Regions from separate parts of the Streptomyces sp. NPDC047017 genome, predicted to be linked through region 1. Evidence: riboswitches for the same ligand, from Rfam matches in the RefSeq annotation. Region 1 holds a riboswitch; each other region holds the start of a gene.
The links. Region 1 has a riboswitch for thiamine pyrophosphate ahead of thiO (glycine oxidase ThiO). Riboswitches for the same ligand answer to the same signal wherever they lie in the genome.

Region 1 (10,285 bases):
AGCAGGGCTTCTCCGCCACCACGGTGGACGAGATCGCCGAGCGGGCCGGGGTCGCCAAGGGCACGGTCTACTACAACTTCGCGAGCAAGTCGGTCCTCTTCGAGGAGTTGCTGCGGCACGGGGTGGGCCTCCTCACCGCCTCGCTGCGGGAGGCCGCCGAGCGCGCGGAGCGGGAGGGCGGCAGCCGGGTCGACGCCCTGGACGCGATGGTCCGGGCCGGGCTCGTCTTCATCGACCGCTACCCCGCCTTCACCCAGCTGTACGTGGCCGAGCTGTGGCGCACCAACCGGGCCTGGCAGTCCACGCTCACGGTGGTCCGGCAGGAGGCGGTCGCGGTCGTCGAGGGGGTACTGCGCGAGGGCGTGGCGCACGGCGAGTTCAGCGAGGAGATCGATGTACCGCTGACCGCCGCCGCGCTGGTGGGCATGGTGCTGGTGGCCGCCCTGGACTGGAAGTCCTTCCAGGCGGAACGGTCCCTGGACGACGTGCACGCCGCGCTGTCCCGGCTCCTCCAGGGCCGGGTGAGCGGCACCCGGCCCTGACCCGCGGGGCCACGCGGGACGTACGGGCGTACGGGGCGTATCCGGCGTACGGGATGCTCCGGTCGGCGTACGGGATGTCCAAGGAGGGGTCCGGGGCCGCGCCGTTCCGCCGCCCCGTGCCGGCGGTCGCGGCGCCGTGCCCCTTCCCGTGGGCCCCACTCTTCCCTCCGCGCGGACCGGTCCCCATCCGCGCGCGTACTCATCTCGCCGTCTAGGTACGCGTACTCAGTCCGGCGCACCCGCCCTCGTCGGTGCGTGCGTTCCGGACGGAATGCGCTGGTCACAGCCCCGCGGCCGGGATTGTCGGTGGTGGCCGATAAAGTCGCCGGCATGGCACGGATTGCGGTGATCGGCGCCGGGACGGGCGCGATGGCGGCTGCCGCCCGGCTGGCCGTCGCGGGCCACCGGGTGACGGTGTACGAGCGCACGGACACCTACGGCGGTGCGCTGCGCCGCCACGAACGGGACGGCTTCGCCTTCGACACCGGCCCCGGACTGCTCCCGCTGCCCGCGGTCTACCGCGACCTGTTCGTCAAGACCGGCAAGGAGCCGCTGGAGGACCGCGTCGAACTGGTCCAGGTCGACCCCGCGGCCCGGCACCTGTTCGCGGACGGCACCGACGTCTCCCTGCCGAACGCCTCCCGCGCGGGCGCCGTCACCGCCCTGGACACGGCGCTCGGCGGCGATGCCGGGCAGCGCTGGGGCGACTTCCTGGTGCGCGCCCGCGAGGCCTGGGACCGCACCCGCCGGCCGCTGCTGGAAGAGCCGCTGTGGCCCGACTGGCGGGTGCTGGGCGAACGCGAGCCCTATCCGGCGGTCCCGCACAAGCGGCTGCTGCGCACCCGGCGGGCCGGCACGCTCGCCGAGGTCGGCGCCTGGGAGCTGCGCGATCCGCGGCTGGCCGCGCTGCTGGAGAGCCACGCCCTCGGGTACGGCCTCGACCCCAGGACCGCCCCGGCGAGCGCGGCCGTACTGCCGTACATGGAGCACGCCTTCGGCATGTGGTACGTGCGCGGCGGCCTGCGCGAGCTGGCCCGCGCGGTGTACGAGCGGTGCGTGGCCCGCCGGGTCGCGTTCGTGTTCGGCGCCGAGGTCACCGGGATCACCGTGCGGGACGGGCGCGCGGCGGGCGTGGAGCTGGCCGAAGGGGGCGTCCAGGAGGCGGAGTTCGTGGTCGCCGGGGTGGCGCCGGAGGTCTGGGGCCGTCTCCTTCCGGACTCCGCGGCGCGCGGGCCGGGCGAGGTGGCGCCGCAGGACGGGCTGCCGAGCCGGCTGACCGTGCTCCTCGCGCTGCGCGGCGGCCGCCCCGAGGGCACGGCCCACCGGACCGTGGTGCACACACGGGACCGCGGGGCCGAGTTGGACGCGCTGTTCGGCGCGGCCCCCGCGCTGCCCGCGGAACCCACGGTCACCGTCTCGCGCCCCGGCGACCCGGCCCTGGTCCCGGACCCGGGGCACGAGGCCGTCACGCTCACCGCCACCGTCCCCGCGGGGCTCGCGGACGGCGGCGGGACTGCCGGTGAGGGCGCCTGGGAGCGGCAGGCCGGCCGGATGATCGGCGCCGCCGAGCGGGCCGTGCCCGGTCTGCGCGAGCGGCTGCTGTGGCACGAGGTCCGCACCCCGGCCGACATCGCGGAGGCGACGGGCGCGGTCGGCGGGGCCGTCCCCGCGCCGGCCCTGGCCGCGGCCGGGGGCCGGCTGCTGCACCCGGCCAACTCCACGGCGGTCCAGGGGCTGTTCGCCGTGGGCGGCTGGGCGCATCCGGGGGGTGGGCTGCCGCACGCCGGCATGTCGGGGGCGCTGGTGGCCGGGCTCATCGTGGAGGGACCGCGGTTCCGCGGCTCGCAGTGAGCCCGGCCGGGCCGGCGGCGGGCCGCGCGGGCCGGTTCAGAAACGGTACTGCTCGTCGAAGCCGGCGCCGTGCTGCGCCTGGCCCTGCCCATGGCCACCGCCCTGCCCATGGCCGCCGTCGTGCCCGTCGCCCTGGTAGGGGTAGGGCTGCTGCTCCGGTGTGAGCCGGCCGCCGTGCGGGTCGTCGGCGCGCTGCTGCGGGACCCACACCCCGCCGGCCGGAGTCCCGTCCGGGTGGCCGCCCGTGGCGTACGGGTCCTGGGCGGCGTAGCCCTGCCGGCCGTAGCCGGTGTCGTAGGCGGCGCCGTCGTAGGTCTGGGTGCCGATGTACGGGTCCGAGTAGGCGGCGTACTGCTGCTGGCCGGTGCCGTCGTAGCCGTAGCCCTGCTGCCCGTAGCCCGAGTAGTCGTACCCGTAGCCCTGGTCGGTGCCCTGGGCGGTGGGGGCGTACTGGCCCTGGTCCGGTGCGCCCGCCGGGTGGGGCGAGTCGCCGTAGACGCCGTAGGAACCGGTGTCGTCGGGCAGCGGCAGCGGCTCGTACACGGTGGTGGGATCGGCGGCCGCGGACTCCAGGGGGCGGGCCGGGGCGAAGACGTCGTCGTGCTCGTCGTCGTCCTGCCCGTACGGCAGGCCGGGTCCCGCCGGGTTCCTCGTGCCGTCCGTCCCGGCGTGCTCGTCCGGGCCGGTGGCGTCCGGGGCCGGGTGGCCGGTGTCCGCGCCGGTCGGGGCCTTGCGGTCGGCGCGGCCGCGGCGGCGCTTGGCGGGCTCCTCGGCGGACGGCTTCCTGACCGCCCAGCCCGCCGCGAAGCCGCGGCGGAAGGAGAGCGTCACATAGGTCTGGCCGATCGCGAAGGCGATCGCGCCCGCGCCGATGACCAGGACGGACGGGATGAGCACCCCGAGCACCACGCACAGGAAGCCGCCGAAGGCGAGCAGCCGCCAGCGCAGCCGCGCCTTGTACTGCAGCAGCACCTCGCCGAGCAACCACAGCGCGACGCCGCCGAAAGCGATGTAGAGGACCGCCCAGCCCATGTACGCCCCTCTCCCAGTGGCCGTTCCGCAGTGTGTCGTACGCGGGTGCGACCGTCTAGGTCCGCGGTGGCCGGTGCGGACCCAGGTTCTCGTAGATTTCCAGGGTCGCCGTGGAGTTGTTGAGCGTGATGAAGTGCAGTCCGGGCACTCCCTCGGCCAGCAGCCGCGCGCAGAACTCCGTGGCGAATTCGATCCCCATGGAGCGTACCGCCGCCGGATCGTCCTTCGCGGAGAGGATCCGTTCTTTCAGGACATCCGGGATGGCGGCGTTGCTGAGCTGGGGCAGCCGTTCGAGGAGCCGGAGGCTGGTGACCGGCATGATCTCGGGGATGACGGGGGTGTCGCAGCCGGCCGCGGCGACGCGGTCGCGCAGGCGCAGATAGGACTCCGGCTGGAAGAACATCTGCGTGATGGCGTAGTCGGCGCCCGCGCGGCACTTGTCCACGAAGTGCGCGACGTCGCTGTCCCAGCCGGCGGAGCGCGGGTGCATCTCCGGGAAGGCGGCCACGCCGACGCAGAAGTCACCCGACTCCTTGATGAGCCGGACGAGTTCGGCCGCGTAGGTCAGCCCGCGCGGATGCGGCACCCAGTCGCCCATCGGGTCGCCGGGCGGGTCGCCGCGCACCGCGAGCATGTTGCGGATGCCGGCGTCGGCGTACTGGCCGATGATGTTGCGCAGTTCGGCGACGGAGTGGTTGACCGCGGTGAGGTGGGCGACCGGGGTGAGGGTGGTGTCGGCGACGATCTGCTGGGTCTCCTTGACCGTGCCGGCGCGCGTGGAACCGCCCGCGCCGTAGGTCACGGAGACGAAGTCCGGCGCGACCGCCTCGACCCTGCGCAGCGCGCTCCACAGGTTCCGCTCGCCCTTGGACGTCTTCGGGGCGGAGAACTCGAACGAATACGTCGTCTCTCCGGCGGCGAGGATGTCGCGCACGGTGCGTGCGCGATCAGTCCTGGTGGATGCGGTTCCGAGGGCCATGCTCGCAGGTTATCCAGGGCGGCCCTGTCCCCCAACCGGGAGCCGGTGAATTGCACGGATTGTCGCTTTGTTGTCCATCCCTCGGACACCGGGCCGCCACCCGGCCCCGGCTCTCCGGCCGGCCGCCGGTTCTCCGGCCGGCCGCGAGGCGGGAGATCTCAGCCGGCCGCCGCCTGCCGCAGCCGCCCGGCGATGCGGGCCGCCGCCGCGCCGGGGTCGTCGGCCTCGGTGATCGCCCGGACCACGACGACCCGGCGGGCGCCGGCCGCCAGCACCTCGTCCAGGTTGCCCAGGTCGATGCCACCGATGGCGAACCAGGGGCGGTCGGTGCCCAGGGAGGCGGTGTAGCGCACCAGATCCAGGCCGGGGGCGGGCCGGCCGGGCTTGGTGGGGGTGGGCCAGCAGGGGCCCGCGCAGAAGTAGTCCACGCCGTCCTGCGCGGCGGCCGCGGCAACCTCGGACTCGGCGTGCGTGGAGCGGCCGATCAGCACCTCGTCGCCGAGGATCGCGCGGGCGGCGGGCACCGGCAGGTCGCCCTGGCCGAGGTGGAGCACGTCCGCGCCGGCGGCGTGGGCGACGTCCGCGCGGTCGTTGACCGCGAGCAGCCTGCCGTGCCGGGCGCAGGCGTCGGCGAACACCTCCAGGTGCTCCAGCTCCTCGCCCGCCTCCATGCCCTTGTCGCGCAGTTGCACGATGTCGACCCCGGCCGCCAGGACCGCGTCGAGGAACTCGGGCAGGTCGCCGCGGTCCCGGCGGGCGTCCGTGCACAGGTACAGGCGCGCGTCGGCGAGCCGGTCGCGGGCGGCGGCTGCGGTGTCGGACATGCGTGGGTCCCCCCGGGTGGCGGTAGACGGTGTGTCGGTGGCGTACGGGCCGGGCCGGGCCGCGGCCCAGTGTCGTACGGGCCGGGCCGCGGCCCAGTGTCGTACGGGCCGGGCCGGGGCCCAGTGTCGTACGGGCCGGGCCTTGCCCAAGCCCCGGCCCGTACGCGGACGGGTCGTTCTGTTTCGGTCGGAGTGCGGGCGGGCGGGGTCAGACGGCGAGTGCCTGGGCCCGGCGCTTCACCTCCGTGCCGCGATTCTCGCTCAGGGCCTGCGCGGGGGTGCCGGGCAGGGTCGGGTCGGGGGTGAAGAGCCATTCGATCATCTCTTCGACCGTGAAGCCGTCGTCCCGCAGGAGCGTCAGGGTCCCGGTCAGGCCCTTGACCACCTTGTCCCCGTCGATGAAGGCGGCGGGTACCTGCAGCGCGCGGTTCTCACCACGGCGTACGGCGATGAGCTGGCCCTCCTTGACCAGCTGCCGCACCCGCGTCACCTCGACATCGAGCATCTCGGCGATGTCGGGGAGGGTCAGCCAGGCGGGTACGAGCGCATCGGTCTTCGCGTCAATCTCGGTCACGGGACAAGCGTGCCATCTGCCACTGACAGTCGGAAACCGGCCCCGTCCGACCGGCCGGGCGCGCAGCGCCCGGGAGGGCTACGCGGTGGCCGCCTTCAGCGGCCTCGCCGGGTCCGCGAGCAGCGCGGCGTCCATCGGCGTGCCCGCCTCGATCAGCCGCCGGCCCTGGGCCAGATCGCGCGGCCGGCCGACCGCCAACAGGGCGACGAGCCGGCCCTCGCGCAGCCAGCACACCGTCCACGCCGGTCCGTCCGGCTCGCCGCGCCACAGCAGCCGGTCGGCGCCGGTGTGATGGCCGGCGTACTGCACGAAGCGGCCGAACTGCTCCGACCAGAAGTAGGGCACCGGATCGTAGACGGCCGGGGTCAGGCCGAGCAGGTCGGCGGCGACCGTGCGCGGGCCCTGGAGGGCGTTGTCCCAGTGGTGGACCAGCAGGCGCTCGCCGTAGCGGCCGGAGGGGAAGGAGGCGCAGTCGCCGACCGCGTACACGTCCGGCACGGAGGTGCGCAGGCGGTCGTCGGCGAGCACCTCGCCCTGGTCGCCCAGCTGGACGCCGGAGCCGGCCAGCCAGGCGGTGGCGGGCCGCGCGCCGATGCCGACGACGACCGCGCCGGCGGGCAGCCGGGAGCCGTCGTCGAGGATCACCGCGCCGGGCTCGATGCGGGCCACGCGCGCGCGGGTGCGCAGTTCGGTGCCGCTGTCGGCGTACCAGGCGGCCATCGGCGCGGCCACCTCGGCGGGCAGCGCGCCCGCCAGCGGCCGGTCCGCGGCCTCCACCACGGTCACCGCGCAGCCGGCCTCGCGGGCGGCGGTGGCGAACTCGGCGCCGATCCAGCCGGCGCCGACCACCACGACGTCGTGCTGCCCGGCGAGGACCGGCCGCAGCCGCGCCGCGTCGTCGAGGGTGCGCAGCAGGTGGACGCCGGGGACGTCCTCGGTGCCGGGGACGCGGACCGGTTCGGCGCCGGTGGCCAGGACCAGGACGTCGTAGGGCACCGGTCCCTCGGAGGTGTCCAGGACGTGGGCGTCGGCGCGGACGGCCAGTGCCTCGCAGCCGAGCCGCAGCTCCAGGCCGAGCCCCTCGAAGTCGACGTCGAAGGCGGAGCCCTCGGCCTTGCCGAGCAGCACGGCCTTGGACAGCGGCGGCCGGTCGTAGGGCTGGTGGGGTTCGGCGCCGATCAGTGTGACGGTGCCGGTGTAGCCCTGCTCGCGCAGGGCGACCGCGGTCCGCACGCCGGCCATGCCCGCGCCGACGACGACCACGCGCCGCGGTTGTGCCGTGCCCTGTCCCTGCGTCTGCTCACCCATCCGATCACCATAGTCACCTGACGTTTCGCCAGGCAGGGGGCGTGCCAGGTGACCTGCTGCACAGCGACTCCGCTAGCGGGCCCGCTGCGCAGCGGGCCGCCGGCGGACCTCCTCCACCACGCTGGTGCCGCTGCCCGGCTGCGACTCCCACTCCCAGGTCTCCTCCAGCCGCAGCCGGCCGTCCGCCAGTTCGACCACCGTGGAGACGCAGTGCCCGCCGGCCGTCGTGCCGTCCCGCTTGAGCTGGACGTAGCGGAAGTCGAGCCGGTCGCCCTCCCGGGTCCCCACCAGATGGCCGCGCACGACGTCGCCGCCCGCGTACTCGGCCCAGATCTCGCCGTCCCGCTCGTGGTAGGCGAACCGGGTGCGGGTGCCGACCTGGCCCGGGGCCTGGTCGGCGACGGGGGCGAGGACGAGGCCGTCCAGCGAGCGCGGCATCAGCGGGCTCCCTTACCGGGTCAGGGCTCTGCGAGCTAGGGTGGCCACCGTACAAGCACTCGCGGGAGCCCGGACGCACCGGGCTGAGAGGGAGGCTGGCGGCCTCCGACCGTACGAACCTGATCCGGGTCATGCCGGCGAAGGGAGGGGCTGGACGCCCATGTCGTTGTCACGTTCGTCAGACGTCCTCGTGATCGGGGGCGGGATCATCGGGCTCGTGACGGCCTGGCGCGCCGCCCAGCGCGGGCTGGCCACGGCCGTGGTCGACCCGGAGCCGGGCGGCGGGGCCGCGCAGGTGGCGGCCGGGATGCTGGCCGCCGTCACGGAGCTGCACTACGGCGAGCAGACTTTGCTCGGCCTCAATCTGGCCTCGGCCCGCCGCTACCCCGACTTCGCGGCCGAGCTGGCCGAGCTGACCGGGCACGACCTCGGCTACCGCAGGTGCGGCACGCTGGCCGTGGCCCTGGACGCCGACGACCGCGCCCACCTGCGGGAGCTGCACGCCCTCCAGCAGCGTTCGGGCCTTGAGTCGGAGTGGCTGTCCGGGCGGGAGTGCCGGCGCCTGGAGCCGATGCTCGCGCCGGGCGTGCGCGGCGGGCTGCGGGTGGACGGCGACCACCAGATCGACCCGCGCCGGCTGGCCGCCGCGCTGGTGGCGGCCTGCGAGCGCACCGGCGTGGTCTTCCACCGCGCCTGGGCCGACCGGCTCACCGTGACCGGGGACCGGGCCGCGGGCTGTGTGCTGCGCGACGGCACGGCGCTCGGCGCGCGGCAGGTGGTGCTGGCCGCCGGCAGCCTGAGCGGGCGGCTGGCGGGGGTGCCGGACGCGCTGCTGCCGCCGGTGCGGCCGGTGAAGGGGCAGGTGCTGCGGCTGACCGTGCCGAAGCGGTACGCGCCGTTCCTGAGCCGCACCGTGCGGGCCGTGGTGCGCGGCGGCCACCTCTACCTGGTGCCGCGGCTCAGCGGCGAGCTGGTGGTCGGGGCCACCAGCGAGGAGCTGGGCTGGGACACCACGGTGACCGCGGGCGGGGTGTACGAGCTGCTGCGCGACGCGCACGAGCTGGTGCCCGGGATCACCGAGCTGCCGCTTACCGAGACCCGGGCCGGGCTGCGGCCCTGCTCCCCGGACAACGCGCCGCTGCTCGGCCCGACCGACCTGGACGGACTGCTGGTGGCCACCGGCCACCACCGCAACGGCGTGCTGCTCACCCCCGTCACCGGGGACGTCATGGCGCAGGTGCTGACCACGGGCGAGCTGCCCGAGGAGGCGCGCCCCTTCACCCCGCGGCGCTTCGCCGCCGTCGCACTCACGGAGCAGCCCGCATGAACATCTCCGTCAACGGCGAGCGGCGCGAGGTCGCGTCCGGCACACCGCTCGACACCGTCGTACGGACGCTGACCGCGGCGCCCTCCGGGGTGGCCGCCGCCCTGAACGAGACCGTCGTCCCGCGCGCGCAGTGGCCGTCCACGGCCCTGGCCGAGGGCGACCGCGTCGAGATCCTCACCGCCGTCCAAGGAGGCTGACCATGGCCGACGATCCCTTCGTCCTCGGCGGTGCGCCCTTCACGTCCCGGCTGATCATGGGCACGGGCGGGGCACCCAGCCTGGAGGTGCTGGAACGGGCCCTGGTGGCCTCCGGCACCGAGCTGACCACGGTGGCGATGCGCCGGATGGACCCCTCGGTGCACGGCTCGGTGCTCTCCGTGCTGGAGCGGCTGGGCGTCCGGGTGCTGCCCAACACGGCCGGCTGCTTCACCGCGGGCGAGGCGGTGCTGACCGCCCGCCTGGCCCGCGAGGCCCTGGGCACCGATCTGGTCAAGCTGGAGGTCATCGCCGACGAGCGGACCCTGCTGCCGGACCCGATCGAGCTGCTCGACGCGGCCGAGACCCTGGTCGACGACGGCTTCACGGTGCTGCCCTACACCAACGACGACCCGGTCCTCGCACGGAAACTGGAGGACGTGGGCTGCGCGGCGATCATGCCGCTGGGCTCGCCGATCGGGTCCGGGCTCGGCATCCGCAACCCGCACAACTTCCAGCTGATCGTCGAGCACGCGCGCGTGCCGGTGATCCTGGACGCGGGCGCCGGCACCGCCTCGGACGTGGCGCTGGCCATGGAGCTGGGCTGCGCGGGAGTGATGCTCGCCTCGGCGGTCACGCGCGCGCAGGAGCCGGCGATGATGGCCGAGGCCATGCGGCACGCGGTGACGGCGGGCCGGCTGGCCCGGCTCGCGGGCCGCATCCCCCGGCGGCACTTCGCCCAGGCGTCCTCGCCCGCCGAGGGCCTGGCCGCGCTGGACCCGGAGCGGCCGGCGTTCTGAGGCGGACGGGACGTACGTGGGAAGCGTCACAGGACGGCTTCAGTACCGCCGTGGAGCCCCGCGCGGCGGCATGGGTGTCCGTGGCTGCTCGTAGACTCGCTGCGTGGATACGACCCTCAAGGACCCTCTCGTCGGGCAGGTGCTCGACGGCCGCTATCGCGTCGACGCGCGGATCGCCGTCGGCGGGATGGCCACGGTCTACCGGGCCCTGGACACCCGCCTGGACCGCGTCCTCGCGCTCAAGGTGATGCACCCGGCGCTCGCGGCCGACGGCTCCTTCGTCGAGCGGTTCATCCGGGAGGCCAAGTCGGCCGCCCGCCTGGACCACCCCAACGTGGTGCAGGTCTTCGACCAGGGCACCGACGGGTCGTACGTCTACCTGGCCATGGAGTACGTCGCCGGGTGCACCCTGCGCG
Region 2 (10,285 bases), on a different contig from region 1:
CCCGGCGTCAGCGGCACCTGCACCGAGGCCGCCCCGCTGATCTGGGTGATGATCGGGTACGCCTCGAAGGACCGCCAGGCGTAGACGACCTCGTCGCCGGGTCCGCTGGTGGCCTGGATCAGCTGCTGGGCGACGCCGACCGAGCCGGTGCCGGTGGCGATGTGCGCGGCGGGCACCCCGAACCGCTCGGCCAGTTCCTCGGTCAGCTCGGTGCACGCCATGTCCGGGTACCGGTTGAGGGAGGAGGCGGCGGCCGTCACCCGCTCCATGACACCGGGCAGCGGCGGGTAGGGGTTCTCGTTGGAGGACAGCTTGTACGCCACCGGGCCGCCGGCCGTGGCGGGCCTGCCGGGCTTGTAGCTGGGGACACCCTCCAGCTCGGCGCGCAGCTTCGGGTTGGTCTCGCTCACCGCAGTCCTCCTCGTGAACACCACCGTCTTCAATACTGCATACCTTATGAGGATTGAGCGCCGCTGCGTATGGGCCGGGAGCGATCGAACCGACGAGCACCGACCCCCTCGGACACTCCGGCATCCGGGGCATCACCGTACGAATCCGAACGAACAAGGGGGCGCGACTCACATATATCTACGCGCCGGTGGCTCGCGCCGTGGCGCGCATCCCCCGTGCAGGTGAGTTGAGACCTCTTCGAGACCTCGGGGGCTCGGCAGGCACGCGGGCGCCCCCACATCACCTCCTAGTGCTACATCACCTAACTAGCTTGATTTCTTAGGCAGTTGGACCCCTATGACCATGCAGAAACGTGCCTGTCAACGCGTGCATATGCGTCCGCACTACCCCACTGCGGGAGCCCTACTATCGGCTCGCCATGACAGCAGCAGGGAAGCATCAGGTGAGCCGCGCGGAAACCTCTCGTCGAGGCAGCCGGCCGAGCCGGGCGGGCATCAGAGACGTGGCCGCCGCCGCCGGGGTCTCCATCACAACCGTCTCCGACGCCCTCAACGGCAAGGGCCGGCTCCCGGACGCCACCCGCCGCCATGTCCGCGAGGTCGCCGACCGGCTGGGGTACCGCCCCTCGGCCGCCGCCCGAACCCTCCGTACCGGCAAGTCGGGCCTGATCGGCCTGACCGTCACCACGTACGGGGATGAACCTTTCACCTTCACCGAGTTCGCGTACTTCGCCGAGATGGCCAGGGCCGCCACCTCGGCCGCGCTCGCCCGCGGCTACGCGCTCGTCATCCTGCCCGCGACCTCGCGCCACGACGTGTGGTCGAACGTCGCCCTGGACGGCACGGTCGTCATCGACCCCTCCGACCAGGACCCGGTCGTCAGCGAGCTGGTCCGGCAGGGACTACCGGTGGTCAGCGACGGCCGCCCGGCCGGCGCGCTCCCGGTCACCGCCTGGGTCGACAACGACCACGAGGCCGCCGTCCTCGACATCCTCGACCACCTCGCCGAGGCCGGCGCCCGCCGCATCGGCCTGCTCACCGGCACCACGACGGACACGTACACCCATCTGTCGACCACCGCCTACCTGCGCTGGTGCGAGCGCGTCGGCCAGGACCCGGTGTACGAGGCCTATCCCGCCCACGACCCGTGCGCGGGCGCCGTCGCCGCCGACCGGCTGCTGGCCCGCCCCGACCGGCCGGACGCCGTCTACGGGCTGTTCGACCCGAACGGCACCGACCTGCTCGCCGCCGCCCGCCGCTACGGGCTGCGCGTCCCCGAGGACCTGCTGCTGGTGTGCTGCAGCGAGTCCACGGTGTACGCCAACACCGAGCCCCCCGTCACCACGCTCTCCCTTAAACCGCGCCGCATCGGCACGGCGGTGGTCCAGCTCCTCATCGACGCGATCGAGGGAGTCGACTCGGACCACCCGGTCGAGCAGGTCATACCGACCGAGCTGATCGTGCGCACGTCCTCGCAGCGGCGCCCGCCCCGCACGACCGTCAGCCCCCCGCGCTCACCCGAGGAACAGTAGCGACGGCCCGTCGTGCGACCGCCGAAGACTGCCCAATCGGGGCGAAAGCCGCGGTGAACCAGGGTCCCGTTCCGATTCACCACCCCTGGGTCATCACACGGCGCGATCCGCATTCCTATGATGGGCGCACGACACCGCGGGCCGCTGCGACCAGGCAGTCCGAAGCGGTGCAGAGGCGGCGCGATGGTGGAGGGGTCGATGACTCAGGGGGCCGGTCAGGGACCCGAGGTGGAGCGGACGGCGACGCTGCGCGACTTCCGGGTGCCCGCGTATGTGAACGAGGCCGGTCCGTACCCCGCCGGCCCGCCCTCCGCCCAGACGGTGCCACCACCTCTAGAGGAGGGCGGCCCGGCGGTGGACGAGGGCTATCCGGACGCGTACACGCCCACCCAGCGCGACCTGCCGGTCCTCCAGCGCGCGGACACGGTCCAGGTGGCCGTGGACCCGGCCCCCGCGCCCGTCCAGCAGCAGCCCCCGGCCGGTCCCGGCCCGCTGTACGTCGTCGGTGACGTGCACGGCTATATCGACCAGCTGGTCGCCGCGCTCCAGGAGCAGGGCCTGGTCGACGCGGCGGGCCAGTGGTGCGCGGGCACCGCACGGCTGTGGTTCCTCGGCGACTTCACCGACCGCGGCCCGGACGGCATCGGCGTCATCGATCTGGTGATGCGGCTGTCCGCCGAGGCGGCCGCGGCCGGCGGCTACTGCAAGGCGCTCATGGGCAACCACGAGCTGCTGCTGCTCGGCGCCAAGCGGTTCGGCGACACGCCGGTCAACTCCGGCGCGGGCACCGCCACCTTCCAGGCGGCCTGGCTGCTCAACGGCGGCCAGAAGTCCGACATGGACCGCCTCCAGGACCACCATTTGCAGTGGATGGCCCGCCTCGACGCGGTCGAGGAGGTCGACGGCTATCTGCTCGTGCACTCCGACACCACCGCCTATCTCGACTACGGCGACTCGATCGAGGCGGTCAACGACACCGTCCGCGAGACCCTCACGCGCAACGACGCGGACGAGTGCTGGGACCTGTTCCGCAAGTTCACCAAGCGCTTCTCCTTCCGCGACGAGGGCGGCGCCGACGCCGTGCGCTCGCTGCTCGATACGTACGGCGGCACCCGTATCGTTCACGGCCACAGCCCCATCCCGTACCTGCTGGGCGAGGTCGGCTCCGAGGAGGGCGACGAACCGGCGGCCCCGGTGGTGGAGGGACCGCACATCTACGCCGACGGACTGGCCATCGCCATGGACGGCGGTGTGACCATGGCCGGAAAGCTGCTGGTCCAGCAACTTCCCCTGGACGCCTGACCGTTCCCCGAGCAGGCTGGTGACGCCGGGCCCGCGCGCGGCTCCGCCGCCAATTTGTGAAAACCCCCTGTCACCGCGCGCCGTCGCGGCTCTACCATCGGCTTACCCGTAGCAGGCTCCCCTCCGTTTCTGCCCGACGGCTCGCCGCCGTGCGAGCCCCAAGCCCTACGGAGCATCGGGGGATGCACATGAACAGCGTTCCGCAGCACCTGCTGAGCGAGGACCGCCGGGAATTCGAGCGGATCCTCGATGAGGCGCTGCGCTCCGCCCCGTACCGTCCGGAACCGGCCGCGGTCGGACAGCGGCTCACCACCGAGCAACTGCGCACCATGGCACTCAGCGCGACCGCCCTGATCACGGCGGCCGCGGCGACCGAATACCAGCACTACGTCGAGGTCCGCGAGGAATCACGCCGCCCGGCGCCCGCCGTCCCGTCGGCCGCCCGCGACGCCACGCCGGACGGTACGGCCGGTGCGGCCGGTGCGGGGACGGAACCGGCCGCCGGCCCGGAGGAGACCGGCGGGGCCGACGGCGCGGGAGCGGCCGCCGTGGTCGCGGTCCTCGCCCCCGTCCTCGCCGGGATCGCGGCCGCTGTCTTCCTCCTCGTCGGCTACCTCCTGAAGTTGCTCGACCCGGCACCGGCGTTCGCGCGGACCCTGATCACCGCGGGCTGGGTGTTCGGCGCCGTGACCGCGGCCGCGATCCTCATCGCCGGCGGCGGACTGCTGGCCACCGCCCTGCGCAACCACCCGGCGCCCGGCACCGGTCCCTACGGCGCGCTCGGCGAGGAACTCGCCCGGGCCAGGGACGCCTGGCACAAGGCGCTGCTCGAACGCGGCATCCTGCCCTTCCTGCACGACGCGCTCGCCGCCCCGGGACCCGCCCCCGCGCACCGCGCGGACCCGGCGGCGCCCGACGGCCGCATCCCGCACCTCGGCTACGGCCGCCCCGGCTTCAGCAGCCCCGACGCCGGGGCCCCGGGCCCGCGCCCGAGCTTCTCCAGCCCCGACTTCAGCAGCCCGGACTTCGGGGGCCCGGACCACCGGCCGGAGTGAGCGGTCCACGCCCCCGTGCGGAAGCCGGACCTGACGGCCGGCGCCGAGCGCCCCCGCCCTGGAGGGGGGTCGCTCAGCGTGGGTCCGCCGGGCCGGTGATCAGTCGGCCAGCGGGAGGTACACCCGGTTCCCGCCGGCGGCGAACTCCTTCGACTTCCGCAGCATCCCCTCGGCGATCTCGTCGGGGGAGGCCCCCTCGGCCACCGTGCCGCCGAACCGCTCGTTGATGCTCTGACTGATCTTCATCGAGCAGAACTTCGGACCGCACATCGAGCAGAAGTGGGCCGTCTTGGCGGGCTCCGCCGGAAGCGTCTCGTCATGGAACTCCCGTGCCGTGTCCGGGTCGAGGGCCAGATTGAACTGGTCCTCCCACCGGAACTCGAAGCGGGCGTCGGACAGCGCGTCGTCCCACTCCTGCGCCCCGGGGTGGCCCTTGGCGAGGTCGGCCGCGTGGGCGGCGATCTTGTAGGTGATGACACCGGTCTTGACGTCGTCCCGGTCGGGCAGGCCCAGGTGCTCCTTGGGCGTGACGTAGCAGAGCATGGCCGTGCCCCACCAGGCGATCATCGCGGCACCGATGCCGGAGGTGATGTGGTCGTACGCCGGAGCGACGTCCGTGGTCAGCGGGCCGAGCGTATAGAACGGAGCCTCATCGCAGATCTCCTGCTGAAGGTCGATGTTCTCCTTGATCTTGTGCATCGGGACGTGCCCCGGGCCCTCGATCATGGTCTGTACGTGGAAACGCCTGGCGATCGTGTTGAGTTCCCCGAGCGTGCGCAACTCCGCGAACTGGGCGTCGTCGTTGGCGTCCGCGATCGAGCCGGGCCGGAGTCCGTCGCCGAGCGAGTACGTGACGTCATAGGCCGCGAGGATCTCGCACAGCTCCTCGAAGTGCTCGTAGAGGAACGACTCCTTGTGGTGCGCCAGACACCAGGCCGCCATGATCGAGCCGCCGCGCGAGACGATGCCGGTCTTGCGGTTCGCGGTGAGCGGCACGTACGCCAGGCGCACACCGGCGTGCACCGTCATGTAGTCCACACCCTGCTCGGCCTGCTCGACGACCGTGTCCTTGTAGATCTCCCAGGTCAGCTCCTCGGCCCTGCCGTCGACCTTCTCCAGTGCCTGGTAGAGCGGCACCGTGCCGATCGGGACGGGGGAGTTGCGCAGCACCCACTCGCGGGTGGTGTGGATGTTGCGGCCGGTGGAGAGGTCCATGACCGTGTCGGCGCCCCAGCGGGTGGCCCACGTCATCTTCTCGACCTCCTCCTCGATGGAGGAGGTGACCGCGGAGTTGCCGATGTTGGCGTTGACCTTCACCAGGAACCGCTTGCCGATGATCATCGGCTCGATCTCCGGGTGGTTGATGTTGGCCGGCAGCACCGCGCGGCCCGCGGCGATCTCCTCGCGGACCACCTCGGGGGACACGTTCTCCCGGACCGCCACGAACTCCATCTCCGGCGTGATCTCCCCGCGGCGCGCATAGGCGAGTTGCGTCACCGCCTGTCCGGCGCGGCCCCGGCGCGGCTGGCGCGGGCGGCCGGGGAACACCGCGTCGAGGTTGCGCAGGCCACCGCGCGGCGAGGTGTGCTTGATCCCGTCGTCCTCGGGGCGGACCGGACGGCCCGCGTACTCCTCGGTGTCGCCGCGGGCGATGATCCAGTTCTCCCGCAGCGGCGGCAGGCCCCGGCGGACATCGGTGTCGACGAGCGGATCGGTGTACGGGCCCGAGGTGTCGTACAGCGTGACCGACCGCCCGTTGGTGAGCTGCACCTGACGGACCGGCACCCGCAGGTCGGGGCGTGAGCCCTCGACGTACGCCTTGTGCCAGCCGATGGACTTCCCGGCCTCCTGGGACTGCTCGTCCCGGACGGAGACAGGCGTGCGTGCGTCCTTGTTGGTCATGAGACCTACTCCCTACGCCGGCATTACCCGGTAACAGGTTCGGCGGTCGACGCAGCGGTGTCCGTCTGTCGGCGTCTCCTGCGGAACGGCGTCCGTTCCACGTGAAACATCGCGAAGACGAAGGTCAGCGCCCTCTCAGCCCGGTGCTCCGAGCTCCCGCGTGTGCAAAGGTGCCTCCACGCTAGCGTCATCGGCGGTGGGATGAACAGTGGGCCTCCGCGGTTCTTGCGATGATCGGGCGGTGACCACCACACAGCAGTCCCCCGACCCGCCGCCCCGTCCCGGACGCGGGCGAGGCCACGGGAACGGCTCCGGACCCGGGCACGGCCATGGCCATGGACACAGCCACAGCCACGGGCCGGCCGCTCCCGTCTCGAAGCACCTTCGCCGGGTCATCGCCGCCGTGCTGATCCCGTTCGCCGCCGCGGTCGTCGTCGGACTCGTCGTCCTGTGGCCGGGCGGCGCCCCCGCCCACACCCGCACCGGCGTGGGCTTCGACCGCCAGACGCAGCAGGCCACGGTCACCCGGGTGACGGAGGTGAGCTGCACGTCGGTGAACGCCTCCGGCGGAGCGCCGGCCGACGCCACCCCGGCCGCCCCGGGTTCCGCCGGGCCGGCCCGGCCGTCCGGCACCTGCAAGAAGGCCACGGTCCGCGTCGGCACCGGCAAGGACAAGGGGCGCACCTTCACCGAGATCGTGCAGCCGGACCAGCCACGGCAGTTCCACCAGGGCGAGAAGCTCGTGGTCGCCTACGAGCCCTCCGCGCCGCGGGACCTGCAGTACTCCGTCTCCGACGTCGACCGCCGCTTCCCGATGGCGCTGCTGGCCGGGATCTTCGCCCTCGCCGTCGTGGTCGTCGGGCGGCTGCGGGGCGTCATGGCCCTGGTCGCGCTGGCGATCAGCTTCCTGGTGCTGGAGCTCTTCATCCTGCCCGCGGTGCTACAGGGCTCGAATCCGCTGGTCGTGGCGGTGGTCGGGGCGAGCGCCATCATGCTGATCGCGCTGTACCTGTGCCACGGCCTGTCCGCGCGCACCTCGGTGGCGGTGCTCGGCACGCTGATCTCCCTGGTGCTGATCGGCGTGCTGGGCTCGCTGTTCATCGGCTGGGCCGCGCTGACCGGCAACACCGACGACAACACCGGGCTGATCCATGGCCTGTATCCGTCGATCGACATGAGCGGTCTGCTGCTCGCCGGGGTGATCATCGGTTCGCTCGGTGTCCTCGACGATGTGACGGTGACGCAGACGTCCGCGGTCTGGGAGCTGCACGAGGCCAATCCGGCCATGGGCTGGCGCGGGCTGTACCGCGCGGGCATCCGCATCGGGCGCGACCACATCGCGTCCGTCGTCAACACCCTTGTCCTCGCCTACGCGGGCGCCGCGCTGCCGCTGCTGCTGCTCTTCTCCATCGCGCAGAGCAGTGTGGGCACCGTCGCCAACAGCGAGCTGGTGGCGGAGGAGATCGTGCGCACGCTGGTGGGCTCCATCGGCCTGGTCGCCTCGGTGCCGGTCACCACCGCTCTGGCGGCGCTCGTCGTCTCGGCCGACCGCGCCGGTGCGTCGGCGGCTCCGGGTCCTGGGGCTACGGGCCCGGCCGCCCCGGCTGCTCCGCTCGCGCCGACGCGCGGCAAGCGGGGCCGGCGCCGTAAGCGGTGAGCCGGCCGGCGCGCAGGGGAGCCTTCCGGCGCCGTGTGCGCGGGCGGCGTACGCGGTGAAGCGTCACGCCACCCCGTGCGCCCCGGTGCAGAAACGCTTCATCCTGCGCTCTGTTCTTCCGCGAGGATGCGGTCCAGGGCCTCGTCGAGGTGGGCGTCGAAGTCGGCCAGAGCGCCCTCCTGGCCGAGCGGCACCAGTTTGTCCGTACGGTCCAGGAACGCCACGAGGGGCGCGGTGGAGGAGCGGAACAGCGCCCGGTCACTGCCGACCTGAAGGCGGATCAGCACCTCGGCCAGGGAGTCGTCGGCGGCGGGAGCGATCCGCACATCGCCGTCCCCGCACGGCCGGCCCACCCCGTCGATCAGCAGCTCACGGCCGAAGGCCCAGGTGACGGGGGCGTCGCCGGGCAAGTGGAAGGTCAGCCGTACGGCGTAGGGATCACAGGTCTCGTACCGCAGTTCCACCGGAATGCGGAAGGAGAGCTCCTCGGAGACGAGAAAGCTCATCATGACCTCTGCCTGTACGGACTCGCGCATCGCTACCCCGTCATCTGCCGTCGACTGGCCGGGAATCACCCAGAAAATACTGGTGGCATCTTGCTGAACGTATATGGCAGATCACAAGGAGTGAGTTTTCAGATACTGATAGCGAGCGCCAGCGACCCGACACGCCGCCCCACCTCGCTCTCCAGCCGCCGTGCCGCGGGCAGCAGCCGGTCGGCCTGGTGTGCGGGAAGGGAAAGGGCCATCGTGGCGGCCGTGTCGCCCAGGGTGATGGGGACGGCCGCGCAGACCGCGCCCAGCGCGTACTCCTGCCGCTCCGTCACCGGCCGCATCCGCACCGTCCGGTCCAGCCGCCGCAGCAGCGTGTGATCGTCACGGACGGTGTACGGGGTGAGGGAGCGCACGGGGTAGCGGGCCAGGTGGTCGCGGCGGGCGTTCTCGTCCAGCTGCGACAGCAGGCACTGGCCGACGGCGTGCGCGTGGCCCGTCTCCCGGAAGTCGGCCCACTCCTGGACCGCCGGGCTGCCCGGGGTGTCGGAGACGCACATGACCTCGATCTCCCCGTCCCGGTACATCGCGTAATAGATGGGCGCACCGATCAGATCGCGCCATTGTGCGAGCGCGTCGACGATCGTGGTGCGACGTTTCTGCGCGGCGCCGCTGCTACTCAGCCGCTCGGCCGCCTTCCCGAGGAAGAACAGGCCCCTGTCGCGGTGCAGATAGCCCTCGTGGACCAGGGTCCGCAGCAGGTGGTAGGCGGTGGGCAGGGCGAGGCCGGTCTCGCGGGCCAGCTGCTTGGCCGGGGCTCCGTGCTCGTGTTCCGCGACGGTCTCCAGCAGGCGCATCGCGCGCTGCACGGACCCGATGAGGGTCTGGGAGGGCTGGGCGGGCGGCTGCTCCGGGACGCCTGCGCGGGGCCGCTCCACCGGCGGCGCGGAGCGCGGCTGCACGGGCAGTGCCGTGGAGCGGGAGGGCGTCCGGGGGGCCGGGGGGCCGTGTGGTTCTGCGGGTGCGGTGTCAACCGTGGCCAAGGGTCACTCCCGTAGCGCGAGGGGGCAGCCCGTGCGGGGAGACACGGGTGGGGGTTCGCTGCCCGCGGGGGCCGGCCCCGCGTCGATTCCCGGACCCTATCGGCCTGTCACCGCTCCAGGCCGTCCCAGCGGGGAAACTTCCCTCCCGCGAGGGAACCGGCGACACCTGTCACCGGTCGCCGGGTCCCCGTGTGCTCACCAGTCGCCGCGTGAGGACGAGCCGGCCATGAACTTGCGCACGATGTAGATCAGTCCGCCGACCAGCGCCACGAAGATCAGCAGCTTGAACAGCAGTCCGATCACGAAGCCGACCACGGTCGCCAGCAGGCTGCCGAAGACGACCAGGGCGATGACCGGCACCGCGATCCACTTCACCCACCACGGCAGACTCGTGAAGATCTCTCGCATCGCCTTCGTCCTTACCTCTCCGCCGGCCCTGCGCCGGGTCCCGTCGACCTCCCGCACCGTCGTGGCGGGTTCTGTCGTTGTCCTGCACCCGATGCTATGGCCGCGAAGGGCCCGGTGGGGGGCCTGGCATCCCTTGTCCTCCCCTGACCGATCCCCTAGGGAACCCTGAGACGGCGGCTCAGGCTTCCGGGGGAGAGAACACCACCAGGACCCGCAGGTCCTCGCTGATGTGGTGGAACTTGTGGGCGACCCCGGCCGGCACGTACACCACGCTGCCGCGCGCCACCTCGGTCGTCTCCAGGCCGACCGTGATGGAGGCCCGGCCGCTCACCACGAAGTACACCTCGTCCTGGCCGTGCGGGTCCTGCCGGTCGTGCTCGCCCGCGTCCAGCGCGTACAGCCCCACCGACATGTTCCGCTCCCGCAGGAACTGCAGGTAGGCGCCGTCATTGGCGGCCCGCTCCGCCTCCAGTTCGTCCAGCCGG
Region 3 (10,285 bases), on a different contig from region 1:
CGAATGCCGCAGAAGCCTGGAGGAGGCCCGCACCCAGTGCGTGCACCTGCTGCTCATCGCCTACCTGCACGGCCGGCGGTCGGAACAGCCCGAGATCGAGGCCCTGCGGGCCAAGTTGGTACCCGAGGACACCTATCGCAGTGCCGGCGTGCCCACCCAGCGGGGCTGGTTCAGCCGGTGGCGCGCCCGTGGTTAGCGCACCGCGCTGTCAAAAGACACCGCGCTGTCAAAGGCGGGGACAGGACTCACAGGCGTGAGGGGAGTCCGCTCCCGCGCAACGGCTGGGGACTCGGCGCGCTCTCCGGAGTGGCATAGAATCTGATCTCCACACCGGCCCCGAGCGCCTCCGCCGCGGCGGCCAGCGTACGGACCGTCACATTGGCGTCCCCGGACATGATCTGACTGACCCGACCCGGACTGACGCCCATCGCCTTGGCCAGATCAGACCGCGACTTGCCCAACCCCGCCAACAGGCCGGCCAATGACGCCGTGGCCTGCCGCGCCAGCTGCGCTCCCGCAAGGTCCGTCCCGTTCTCGCCGCGAGCGAAGATGCTCACGTGCTCACCCCCAAGTCTGGTGCCGGCAACCGCTGTTGCCGTACTTCAAGGATGCCACCTTTAGCTCTAGCTAAAAACTCGGTTGGGGAGAAAATGTCAGGCGAGGCGGCTCGGAGGCTCCTGCGGACCGCCTCTGACCTGCGCCGACGGGGTCGACCGTAGAGAATCGGCCAGAATGCGGTATCACTCCGACGGAGGTACGTCGCCGTCCCCGGGTTCCGCCCGCGAGGTCCCGGGCCCGAGTGCTCCGGTGAGGCGGTCGAGGGTGGCCGCGTCGACCGGGGCCGCTCCGGTGAGGGTGTCGACGAGTGCCTGGGCGAGGACGGTGGCGGGGCCGATGCGGGTGTCCTCGCCCTCGTCGCCGGTGACCTTGCCGATGACGGCGTCGCGCACGGACTGGGAGACGTCGAGATTCCCGAACAGCTCCGGGAACGACAGCGCCATCAGACAGACGCCCACGTTGGCGGAGAGGATCGACTGACAGGCCAGTTCGGGGGCGGTGCGCAGCCGCCCGGCGGCACGGCAGCGCTGCACGGCCGCGCGCAGGAGGGCCTGCGCCTCCTTGATCCCCTGCGGCTTCGCGTCCCCTGTGGGGGTGAACATCAGCCGGTAGAGATGGGGGTTGCGGAGCGCGAACGAGACATGGCTGTCCCAGGCCGTGCGCAGGTCCGCCACCGGATCGCCGGTGGACGGGTTGCGCCGCTTGTTGGCCAGGAAGCGTTCGAAACCGAGATCGGCGGCCGCGGTGAGCAGTCCCTGCTTGTCGCCGAACTGCCGGTAGATCTCGGGCATGCCGACCTTGGCCCGGTCGCAGATCGCCCGGGTCGAGATCGCCAGCGCGTCCTTGGTGGCGAGCAGTTCCGAGGTGGCGTCCAGAATGCGCTCTCGTGCCGTCGACATGGTCGCCACGATAGCAGCGCTAACGAGGGCGGCCGGTTTTTGTCCGGAAAGGTGCGTGAAGTCAGGGGGCGGTGCCGGGAACAGTGTTAACGACACTAACCAATTATGTTAGCGTCGAATACGTCCTGTTGGTAGCGAGAGAGCTGGTGTCCCCGATGAACCGTCCGACGTTCCACCGTGCCTGCGCCGCCGTCGCCGCGACCGCCACCGGTGCGGTCCTGCTCGCCGCCTGCGGTGGCGGCGGCAGCGATGACGGCGCCGCCCGGCAGGCGTCCGGCGCGCCGCGGTCCACGGCCGCCGCGCCGAAGTCCACGGCCCCCGACCAGGCCGCCGGCGCCGCCTTCACCGCCATCCACGTCGGCGGGCCGACCACGATCCTGAAGCTCGGCGGTGCGCGTCTGCTGATCGACCCGACCTTCGACGAGCCGAAGAAGTACAAGAGCGGGCTGGAGAAGACGCACGGCCCCGCGTTCGGCGTGGACAAGCTCGGCCGGATCGACGCCGTACTCCTCTCCCACGACCAGCACGACGACAACCTCGACGACTCCGGCCGCAAGCTGCTCAAGGACATCCCGGTGGTGTACTCCACGCCCGGCGCGCGCAAGCGGCTCGGCGCGCACATCACGGGCATGACGAACTGGCAGCAGCAGGAGCTGAAGACGCCCACCGGGTCGATCACGGTCACCGCGGTGCCCGCCCTGCACGGCCCCGACGGGGTGTCCCGCGGCGCGGACGGCGAGGTCACCGGGTTCGTGCTCAGCGGCAAGGGCGTGCCCACCGTCTACGTCTCCGGTGACAACGCCTCGGTGAAGGTGGCCAAGGAGGTCGGCGACCGGGTCAAGAAGGAGATCGGGCCGATCGACACCGCCGTCCTGTTCGCCGGCGCCGCCCGCACCCCGGCGATCCTGAAGAACGCGCCGCTGACCCTGACCTCGAAGAACGCGGCGCTGGTGGTGAAGGAGCTGAACCCCCGCAAGGTGGTCGCCGTCCACACCGACAGCTGGAACATCTACTCCGAGGACCTCGGCTCGCTGGTCAAGGCGTTCCAGGAGCAGGGCGTCGACGGCAAGCTCGTCGACGTCCGGCCCGACGGCACCGAGAAGAACCTGGCCGGGTGAGCCGGGCCGGCCCCGCCCGGCCAGGGGCCGTCACCGTCAGGTGTGGTCGTGCGCGCGCCGCAGCCGCAGCGGCGCGTAGACCAGCAGCGCGGCGGCGAACGCCACCGGGTAGGCGAGGTCGGCGCCGTGCAGGGCGCGGGCGGCCGGGCCCACGTACAGGCCGGTGTCCATGAACGGCACCGCCGCCGCGAACGCGACGACGAACGCGGTGAGCGCGGGCCACCACGGCTGCGGGCGGGCCGCCTCCTCGGCCAGGTCGACGGGGCGGCCGCCGCGCACCCGGGCCCGGGCGGCCCAGTCGACGACCACGATCGCGACGAACGCGGGGATCCAGTACCCGACGAACAGCAGCACGTTCTGGAAGCGGGCGGTGGTGTCGGCCGCGTGCATCCACAGCACCAGCGGGAAACCGAGCACCGCGGCGCACGCGGCGGCCACCGGGCGGGGCAGCCGTACGCCCATGGTCTGCAGGGCCAGCGATCCGCTGTAGTCGTTCATGGCGTTGCTGCACAGCGCCGCGAGCGCCACCGCGAGCAGCCCGAAGGTGCCGAGCACACCGCCGCCGAGGAGCCGGTCGACGCCGTGGGCGGTCTGGTCGGTGAACTCGGCGGCCCCCCACAGGCCGAGCGCCTGCACCGCCACGAAGGACACGCCGATGCCGAGCAGGGTGCACCAGAACATGCGCCGGCGTGAGGCGGTGGGCGGCAGGTAACGGCTGAAATCACTGGCGTACGGCGCCCAGGACAGGGCGAGGCTCAGCGCGACGGTGCAGGTCAGGACGAACGCGCCGGCCCGGTCGGCGCCGTGCGCGGTGGCCGGTTGCGCGGCGTGCGTGCCGTGCAGCAGTTTCACCGCCAGCAGGACGAAGGCGGCGGCGAGCGCGAAGGTCATCACCGTCTGCAGGCGGTGGATCGCCTCGTACCCGAGCACGCCCAGGGCGCCCTGGGCGGCCAGCATCACCAGGACGCCCGCCCAGAACGGCCACCCGGACAACTGGGCCAGCGCGTCCCCGCCGAACAAGCCGATCAGCGCGTCCCAGGCGATGGACGACAGCCATTGCAGGGCGCCCGGCAGGGCCACCGACCCGCCGAAGGCCAGCCGGGCCAGCGGCAGCTGCGCCGCGCCGGTCCGGCTGCCCCAGGTGCCCAGGTAGGCGGTGGGCACCGCGCCCAGCAGGGTGCCCAGCACCACCGCCGCCAGCGCGGTCGTGAAGTCCAGCCCGAGCGTGACACCGACGGTGCCGGTGAACACGCCGGTCATGGTCAGGTTGGGCGCGAACCAGACGGTGAACAGCCGCCCCGGGCCGCCGTAGCGGGCGTCCTCGGGCACGGGCGTGATGCCCCGCGCCTCCACCCGCAGGTCGCCGGGGGCCGAGGGCATGCGCCCGTCGAACGCCGTGATGTGTCGTGGGTCGGTGACGGCCGTTTCACCATGGGCATACGGCAACGACATGTGACATCCCTCCGCCAGTCCTAACTGGTTCAGGTTCGACGGGTGTGATCTCAGCCCCCGCGCGGGGGCACCCCGTGTCCAGGTACGGCCGCCAGGATAGCCCGGCCAGGTGAGAGGGCCCGCACCGCCCGCACCGGCCGCCCGCCCGCCCGGCCGTCCGCACCGGCCGTCCGTCCGCACCGGCCGTCCGCCCGGCCGCCCGCACCGGCCGTCCGCCCGCCCGTCCGCCGGTGCGGTCCCGGACTCTCGGTCTTCCCGGACGCGCTGGTGCGGAGACCGCCTCTGAGCAGCGGGCATGCAACGGAACGGCACCGGAACGCCCGCTCTGCGAGACACGCTGTCCATGTATGGTGGCCGCCATGGAGAGGCGGCACGGACAGGTGGGGCGTCCCCGCAGTGAGCAGGCGCGTACGGCCGTGCTGCGGGCGGTCGACGACCAGTTGCTCGAAGTCGGCTACGCGGCCATGACGATGAAGGGCATCGCGGAGCGGGCCGGTGTGTCCCGCCAGACGGTCTACCGCTGGTGGTCGACCAAGGCGGAGATCCTCTTCGAGGCCAGCGCGGTGGACGCGGAGCAGGAACTCGCCGTCGAGCCCACCGGCGAGCCCGTCGACGACCTCACCGCCTATGTGGCGGCACTGGTGGACTTCCTCGCCCGCTCACCGGCCGGCGCCGCCTACCGGGCCCTGCTCGGGGAGGCGCAGCACGACCCCGCCGTGGCGGACCTCCTCGCCACCAAGGACGTCCTGGGTGACAGCGCGCGCACAGTGATCGAGGGCGTACTCGGCGCAGGCGCAGGCGCCGGGCCGGTCCCGGTCGGCGAGGCCACGGCCCTCCTGATCGGACCCGCCTTCTTCTGGGTGCTCAGCGGCCGCGACCCCGCCCGGCTCGCCCCCCGGGAACTGGCCGAGACGTTCCTGCGCGAACTGCGCGCACGCGGGCGGCACTGAGCCGCTGGCGTGACCGCCGGCGCCCCGGCGATGCCGCCCGACGCCACGCCGTCCCCCCGGCCCGGCTCCGGGTCAGGTGGCTTCAGCCGGGGCCACCACGGCGGCCAGCCGGTCGCGGAACCAGCGGTGGCCCGGGTCGGACGAGTTGCGTGGGTGCCAGGCCATCCCCAGCTCCAGGCAGGGGAGTTCGAGGGGGATGGGGAAGGTGCGCAGGCCCAGCGCCGCGATCGTGCCGGGGAGCCAGTCGGCCACGGTGAGGGCGACGAGGTCGCTGTCGCTCGCGAGCATCATGGCGCTGGTGTGGCTGGGCACCACGACGGCGGTACGGCGCCGCAGCCCGCGTTCCGCGAGCGCGGTGTCCAGGGGACCGAGGCGCTTGCCGAGCCGGGAGATGCCGATGTGGTCGGCGGCGGCGAGGCGGCGGGCGTCGATGCGCCCGCGGAAGAGGGGATGGCCGCTGCGGGCGACGCCGACCAGTGCCGTCCGTTTGAGCGGCCGGGTCCGGATCTCCGGGTCCAGGTTGTCCAGGACGCCCAGTTCGACGTCCACCCCGCCCTGCCGCAGCGCCGCCCCGCCTTCCACGGCCTCCGGCAGGAACACCACGTCCACGTCCGGGGCCTCCGCGTGGATGCTCTCGATCAGGGCCCCGGCCACCCCCGCCACCAGGATTTCGGTGGTCTGCACCCGGAAGGTGCGCCGGAGGTGCCCGGCGTCGAAACCGGCCCCGGGGCGCAGCACGTTGTCGCAGCCCCGCAGCAACGCGCCGACCTCCTGGCGCAGTTCCAGCGCCCGCGCGGTCGGTACCAGTTCCTGGCCGGCCCTGACCAGCAGCGGGTCCCCCACCGCGCGGCGCAGCCGGGCCAGCATCCGGCTGGTCGTCGAAGGCGAGGTCCCGAGCCGCTCGGCGGCCCGCGTCACGCTGTTCTCCTGAAGGAGGACGTCCAGCGCCCTCAGCAGATTGAGATCCATCGTCCTGCTCCACCTCACCCCTTCTCACCTGCGTCCTTGCATTTTCTGCAAGGTCTCCTCGTCAATCTTTGCATTGCCCTGGCGCTTGCCGGCCCGGAGAGTGGAACTACGGAGCGGACACGCCCCGACCCCCTCTCCTCCCGGAAGGAGTCGCACCATGCCACAGTCCCCGCGAGAGTCTCCGCGAGCGGACCGAGAAGGTGACGTCCTGGCCGTGGTCAGCCAGAGCACAGCGGCCGTCTCCTTCTTCGACGCCGCGTCCGACCAGTACCTGGGCGCGGTGGAAACCCTCGCCGAACCGCACGAGTTGTGCTTCGACCCGGTGCACCGGCTGCTGTGGTGCACACAGACGTACCGCTCGGGCTTCTACCACGCGCACAGCGGCCGGCGTACCGAACTGACCGTCATCGACCCCGACCTGCGCCGCGTCGTCGAGGTCGTCGACCTCGCCCCCGAGCAGGCGCCGCACGGGATCGCGCTGGACGCGGTCCGCAATCGCCTCTACGTCAGTGTGGAGGGCTCGGCGGACCGGCCCGGCGGTGTCGTGGTGATCGACACCGGGACCCGCCGACCGGTGGGCAGGATCGACTCCGGCGCGCCGGGCTCGCACTGGGTCGCCCTCGACGCGGCGGGCCGGACGGCGTGCGTCGCCAACAAGGAGGCGCCCTTCGTCTCGCTCCTGGACCTGGAGCGGGGCACCCTCACCGCGAAGGCCGGCGTGCCCGGCAGTGAAGGCGTCGCCGTCTCCGCCGACGGCACGCGCGCCTTCGTCGCGGCCCCCTACAACGGGTCCTTCGCCGCCCCCGGGGACCGGCCGGCTCCCGGCATCCAGGTCGTCGACATCGAGTCGGCCACCGTCGTCGACACCCTGCCGGCCCAGGACCCCGTCATGCCGCTGCACCTGACCGGCGCCGGACTGCTGCTCGCGGGCGAAGTGGCCGTCGAGCCGGAGCGCCGGCCCGGGGGCGTCCGCATGGCGCCGGGCCGCCTCACGGTCTTCTCGGCCGCCACCGGCGAGCGGCTGGGCGGCCTGGAGGTGGGCCGCTGCCCGCTCACCATCACCTCGTCCCCGGACGGCCGGATCGCCTATGTGGCCTCGTACGCCTCCGGGGTCGTCGACGTCGTCGACCTGCGGGCGTCGGAGCGGCTGGCGCGCATCAAGCACGCGGGGTTCGGCGAGACGGGGACGCACGGGCTGGCGTACATCCCGCGCGCGGCCTGAGCCTTATATCTAGACATGGTGTCTCGTTACTGATAAATTTCGGGACACGATGCCTCGTATGTCAGAGGCGCCACTTTCCCCCTCCCTTTCCCTCTCCATCTCTTTGTCTGTCTATCTGTCTATCTCTCCCCATCAATCTCTTCCTCTCTCGAAGGAGGCACGCGCATGCGTGTGTTCGTGACCGGAGCAAGCGGCTGGATCGGTTCCGCCGCCGTCGACGACCTGATGGCCGCGGGGCACGAGGTCGTCGGCCTCGCCAGGTCGGACCGGTCCGCGGCGTTCCTGGCCCGCAAGGGGGCCGAGGTCCTGCGCGGTGACCTGGACGATCTCGGTTCCCTGCACCGGGGGGCCGCCGCCGCGGAAGGCGTGGTCCACCTGGCCAACAAGCACGACTGGGGCGACCCCGCCGGATCGGACCGGGCCGAGCGGGCGGCGGTGGAGACCCTCGCCGAGGCCCTGGTCGGCACCGGCCGGCCGCTCGTCGTCGCGGCGACCATCTCCGGCATCGTCGAGGGCAGGCCCGTGCGGGAGACCGACGCCTGCCCGGCCGTGGGACCGGGTTCGGACCGCGGCGGCAGCGAGAACCTCGCCCTGGACTACGCCGCACGGGGCGTGCGGACCGTCATCACCCGCTTCGCGCCGACCGTGCACGGCGCCGGTGACTGGGCGTTCGTGAAGTTCCTGGTGGACGCCGCCCGCAAGCAGGGCGTCTCCGGTTACATCGGGGACGGCTCCACGACGTGGTCGGCGGTGCACCGCTCGGACGCGGCGCGCCTGGTCCGCCTCGGGCTGGAGTCGGCGCCCGCCGGAACGCGGCTGCACGCGATCGCGGAGGAGTCCCTCACCACCCGGACGATCGCCGAGGCCATCGGCCGCCACCTCGGCCTGCCGGTGGTCTCGGTCGCCCCGCAGGACGCCGCCGACCACTTCGGCTTCGTCAGCGGCTTCTTCGCGGACACGATGACCGCGTCGAGCGACCTCACCCGCGAACTGCTGTCCTGGACCCCGACCGGGCCGACCCTGGTGCAGGACATCGAGGCCGGCGCATACGCCGAGGCGTGAGCCGCGCTCGGCCGCCGGACCGCCCGGCCACCGGCGATCCCCGCGCCACCGGCGATCTCCCCGCCGGTGGCCGGGCACCCGCCGGTGGCCGGGCACCCGCTTCGAAAGGCGCACCGGCGCCCCCTGAGCGCGCCGCGTCCGGCCGGGCCGGGGCTCACAGGTACGGGCGCGTGATCAGTTCGATCGCGTGACCGGCGGGGTCCTTGAAGTAGACGCCCCGGCCGCCGTGTTCGTGGTTGATCTCGCCCGGGCGGCGCATCTGCGGATCGGCCCAGTGCACGACGCCCTGCTCGCACAGCCGCCGGTACGCCCGGTCGAACAGGTCGTCGTCGAGGAGGAAGGCGTAGTGCTGCATCTGGATCTCCACCGGCGGCTCGGCGAACTGGAGCAGGACGCCGTCGGTGAGCTGGATGTTGGTGAAGGGTCCCCACGAGGGTGCCTCGGGGAGTTCCAGCAGCTCCCGGAAGAAACGGGCTGACGCGCCGCGGTCCTTGGCGGCGATGATGGTGTGGTTGAAGGTGACGGGCATGCGGGTGACCTCGCTGCGGTTCGACACGGGGAAACACGGGGAAAAGGGACTCGCGGTGCATGCGCACGGGGAGGCCCGCGTGTCGAACCGAAGGGGTGCTGGTGCTTGTCGCGCACCCGCGAGGCGGTCAGGTCACCACCGGATCGCCCGTCCGTGTGTGGCGTAGTGCCGGTCCGGTGTTCACGTCGGACGACGTTACTCGATCTCGCGGGCCGGGCCAACTGGTCTTCGGACTACGGGCGTCCGACCGGGCACGCGGCCCTCACCCGGCCGTCTGTCCTTCGTGGTCCTGGCCGCCCGCGTGGTCCGTGCCGGCCGGGGGCGCCGCGGGGCTGGTGCGGAGGACTTCGCGGGCCTGTTCGGCGGCGCGGGTGATGCTCTCGCTGATGAAGTCGAGGAAGCGGGCGAGGTTCTCCAGGCGGTCGGCCGCGGGGGTGTGCGGGCCGAGGACGGCGGCGCCCTCGCGCGCGGTGCGCACGAGCTGGTCGTTGGACCGGGCGCCGGCGATCGTCGCCTGGTAGAAGAGTTCGTCGTCGACGATGTACCGGTCGCGACGGCGTTCGTCGCGTTCCCTGCGGACGAGGCTCTGGCTCTCCAGGAAGGCGATCGCCTTGGAGACGGACGCCGGGCTGACCTGGAGGCGACCGGCGAGTCCGGACGCGGTGAGGCTGCCCGCGTCCGTGGTGAACAGGCAGGTCAGCACCCGGGCCGACATCTTGTTCAGGCCGGTGGCCATGAGGACCGTGGTGAGCGTCTCCTCGTACTCGGCCACCGCCTGCGCGTCGCGGCCGTGCGGCTGGGCGACCGTCTCCCGGGGGCCGGAGGCGGCGGTCCTGCGCCGGTGCGCGCGGCGTTCGGTGGCACGGTGGGCCAGGTCGGCGCGGTAGGAGGTGGGGCCGCCGTTGCGCATCACCTCGCGGGTGACGGTCGAGGTCGGGCGCTCCAGGCGGCGGGCGATCTCGGCATAGGGCAGGCTGTCGGCCAGCCCCAGCGCGATCTGCCGGCGGTTCTGCTGGGTGAGCCTGCCTCCCGGCATCGCGGTCTCCTCGGCGGTCCGTGGTCCTTCACCACACTCCCTTACCCCGCCACCCTAGCGTCGACTTCTCTCTCATTGCAACGGATCTGCTGCTCCGGCCTGCGGAAATAGCTACAGTACGCAACAGGTCCGAGGTGAAAGCGGAAGGGTGTCGACCGGTCGGGCCAGCCGATGATCACTTGTTCCCAACGGCCGGGCGTCGCATGATTGTTCGGTTCCTGCCCACGACAGCTGAAGGAATCATGCGCAAGGTCTTCACCACCCTGGCCGCCGTCGCGGCCGCCACCCTGCTCACGGCGGGGCACGCTTCCGCGGCCGGCACCCAGGTCTACAAGGGCACCGGCTGGCAGCTGGAGAGCTCGATGACCGCGAGCGGCGACGGCATCCACTCCCTCAACAAGAACGCGACGTACACCATCACGTTCGCCGACAGCGCGGCCCGCAAGACCCTGGAGTACTACTACAAGCCGCTGGCCGACTGGATGACCAA

Region 2: another riboswitch for thiamine pyrophosphate. It lies ahead of thiC (phosphomethylpyrimidine synthase ThiC); the one in region 1 lies ahead of thiO (glycine oxidase ThiO).
Region 3: another riboswitch for thiamine pyrophosphate. It lies ahead of ABZ858_RS26385 (cytosine permease); the one in region 1 lies ahead of thiO (glycine oxidase ThiO).

The regions. Positions count from the first base shown of each region.
Region 1 covers NZ_JBEYVW010000001.1:409,194-419,478, reverse strand. The annotation lists gene ABZ858_RS02060 (TetR/AcrR family transcriptional regulator) at 1-542, shown strand, start outside; gene ABZ858_RS02055 (NAD(P)/FAD-dependent oxidoreductase) at 873-2,393, shown strand; gene ABZ858_RS02050 (hypothetical protein) at 2,430-3,425, opposite strand; gene metF (methylenetetrahydrofolate reductase [NAD(P)H]) at 3,481-4,404, opposite strand; gene thiE (thiamine phosphate synthase) at 4,563-5,228, opposite strand; gene ABZ858_RS02035 (Rv2175c family DNA-binding protein) at 5,437-5,802, opposite strand; gene ABZ858_RS02030 (FAD-dependent oxidoreductase) at 5,881-7,110, opposite strand; gene ABZ858_RS02025 (hypothetical protein) at 7,183-7,548, opposite strand; TPP riboswitch at 7,600-7,711, shown strand; gene thiO (glycine oxidase ThiO) at 7,709-8,875, shown strand; gene thiS (sulfur carrier protein ThiS) at 8,872-9,072, shown strand; gene ABZ858_RS02010 (thiazole synthase) at 9,075-9,869, shown strand; gene pknB (Stk1 family PASTA domain-containing Ser/Thr kinase) at 9,973-10,285, shown strand, end outside.
Region 2 covers NZ_JBEYVW010000023.1:77,930-88,214, forward strand. The annotation lists gene hisC (histidinol-phosphate transaminase) at 1-410, opposite strand, end outside; gene ABZ858_RS31390 (LacI family DNA-binding transcriptional regulator) at 830-1,942, shown strand; gene ABZ858_RS31395 (metallophosphoesterase) at 2,141-3,244, shown strand; gene ABZ858_RS31400 (hypothetical protein) at 3,427-4,299, shown strand; gene thiC (phosphomethylpyrimidine synthase ThiC) at 4,399-6,201, opposite strand; TPP riboswitch at 6,194-6,371, opposite strand; gene ABZ858_RS31410 (YibE/F family protein) at 6,443-7,858, shown strand; gene ABZ858_RS31415 (SsgA family sporulation/cell division regulator) at 7,957-8,394, opposite strand; gene ABZ858_RS31420 (helix-turn-helix domain-containing protein) at 8,493-9,287, opposite strand; gene ABZ858_RS31425 (DUF5326 family protein) at 9,588-9,800, opposite strand; gene ABZ858_RS31430 (cupin domain-containing protein) at 9,979-10,285, opposite strand, start outside.
Region 3 covers NZ_JBEYVW010000017.1:39,316-49,600, forward strand. The annotation lists gene ABZ858_RS26365 (hypothetical protein) at 1-196, shown strand, start outside; gene ABZ858_RS26370 (helix-turn-helix transcriptional regulator) at 246-557, opposite strand; gene ABZ858_RS26375 (TetR/AcrR family transcriptional regulator) at 741-1,457, opposite strand; gene ABZ858_RS26380 (MBL fold metallo-hydrolase) at 1,613-2,575, shown strand; gene ABZ858_RS26385 (cytosine permease) at 2,612-4,027, opposite strand; TPP riboswitch at 4,017-4,112, opposite strand; gene ABZ858_RS26390 (TetR/AcrR family transcriptional regulator) at 4,387-4,977, shown strand; gene ABZ858_RS26395 (LysR family transcriptional regulator) at 5,050-5,946, opposite strand; gene ABZ858_RS26400 (YncE family protein) at 6,161-7,168, shown strand; gene ABZ858_RS26405 (SDR family oxidoreductase) at 7,334-8,230, shown strand; gene ABZ858_RS26410 (VOC family protein) at 8,385-8,759, opposite strand; partial or broken gene ABZ858_RS26415 (helix-turn-helix domain-containing protein) at 9,100-9,795, opposite strand; gene ABZ858_RS26420 (hypothetical protein) at 10,038-10,285, shown strand, end outside.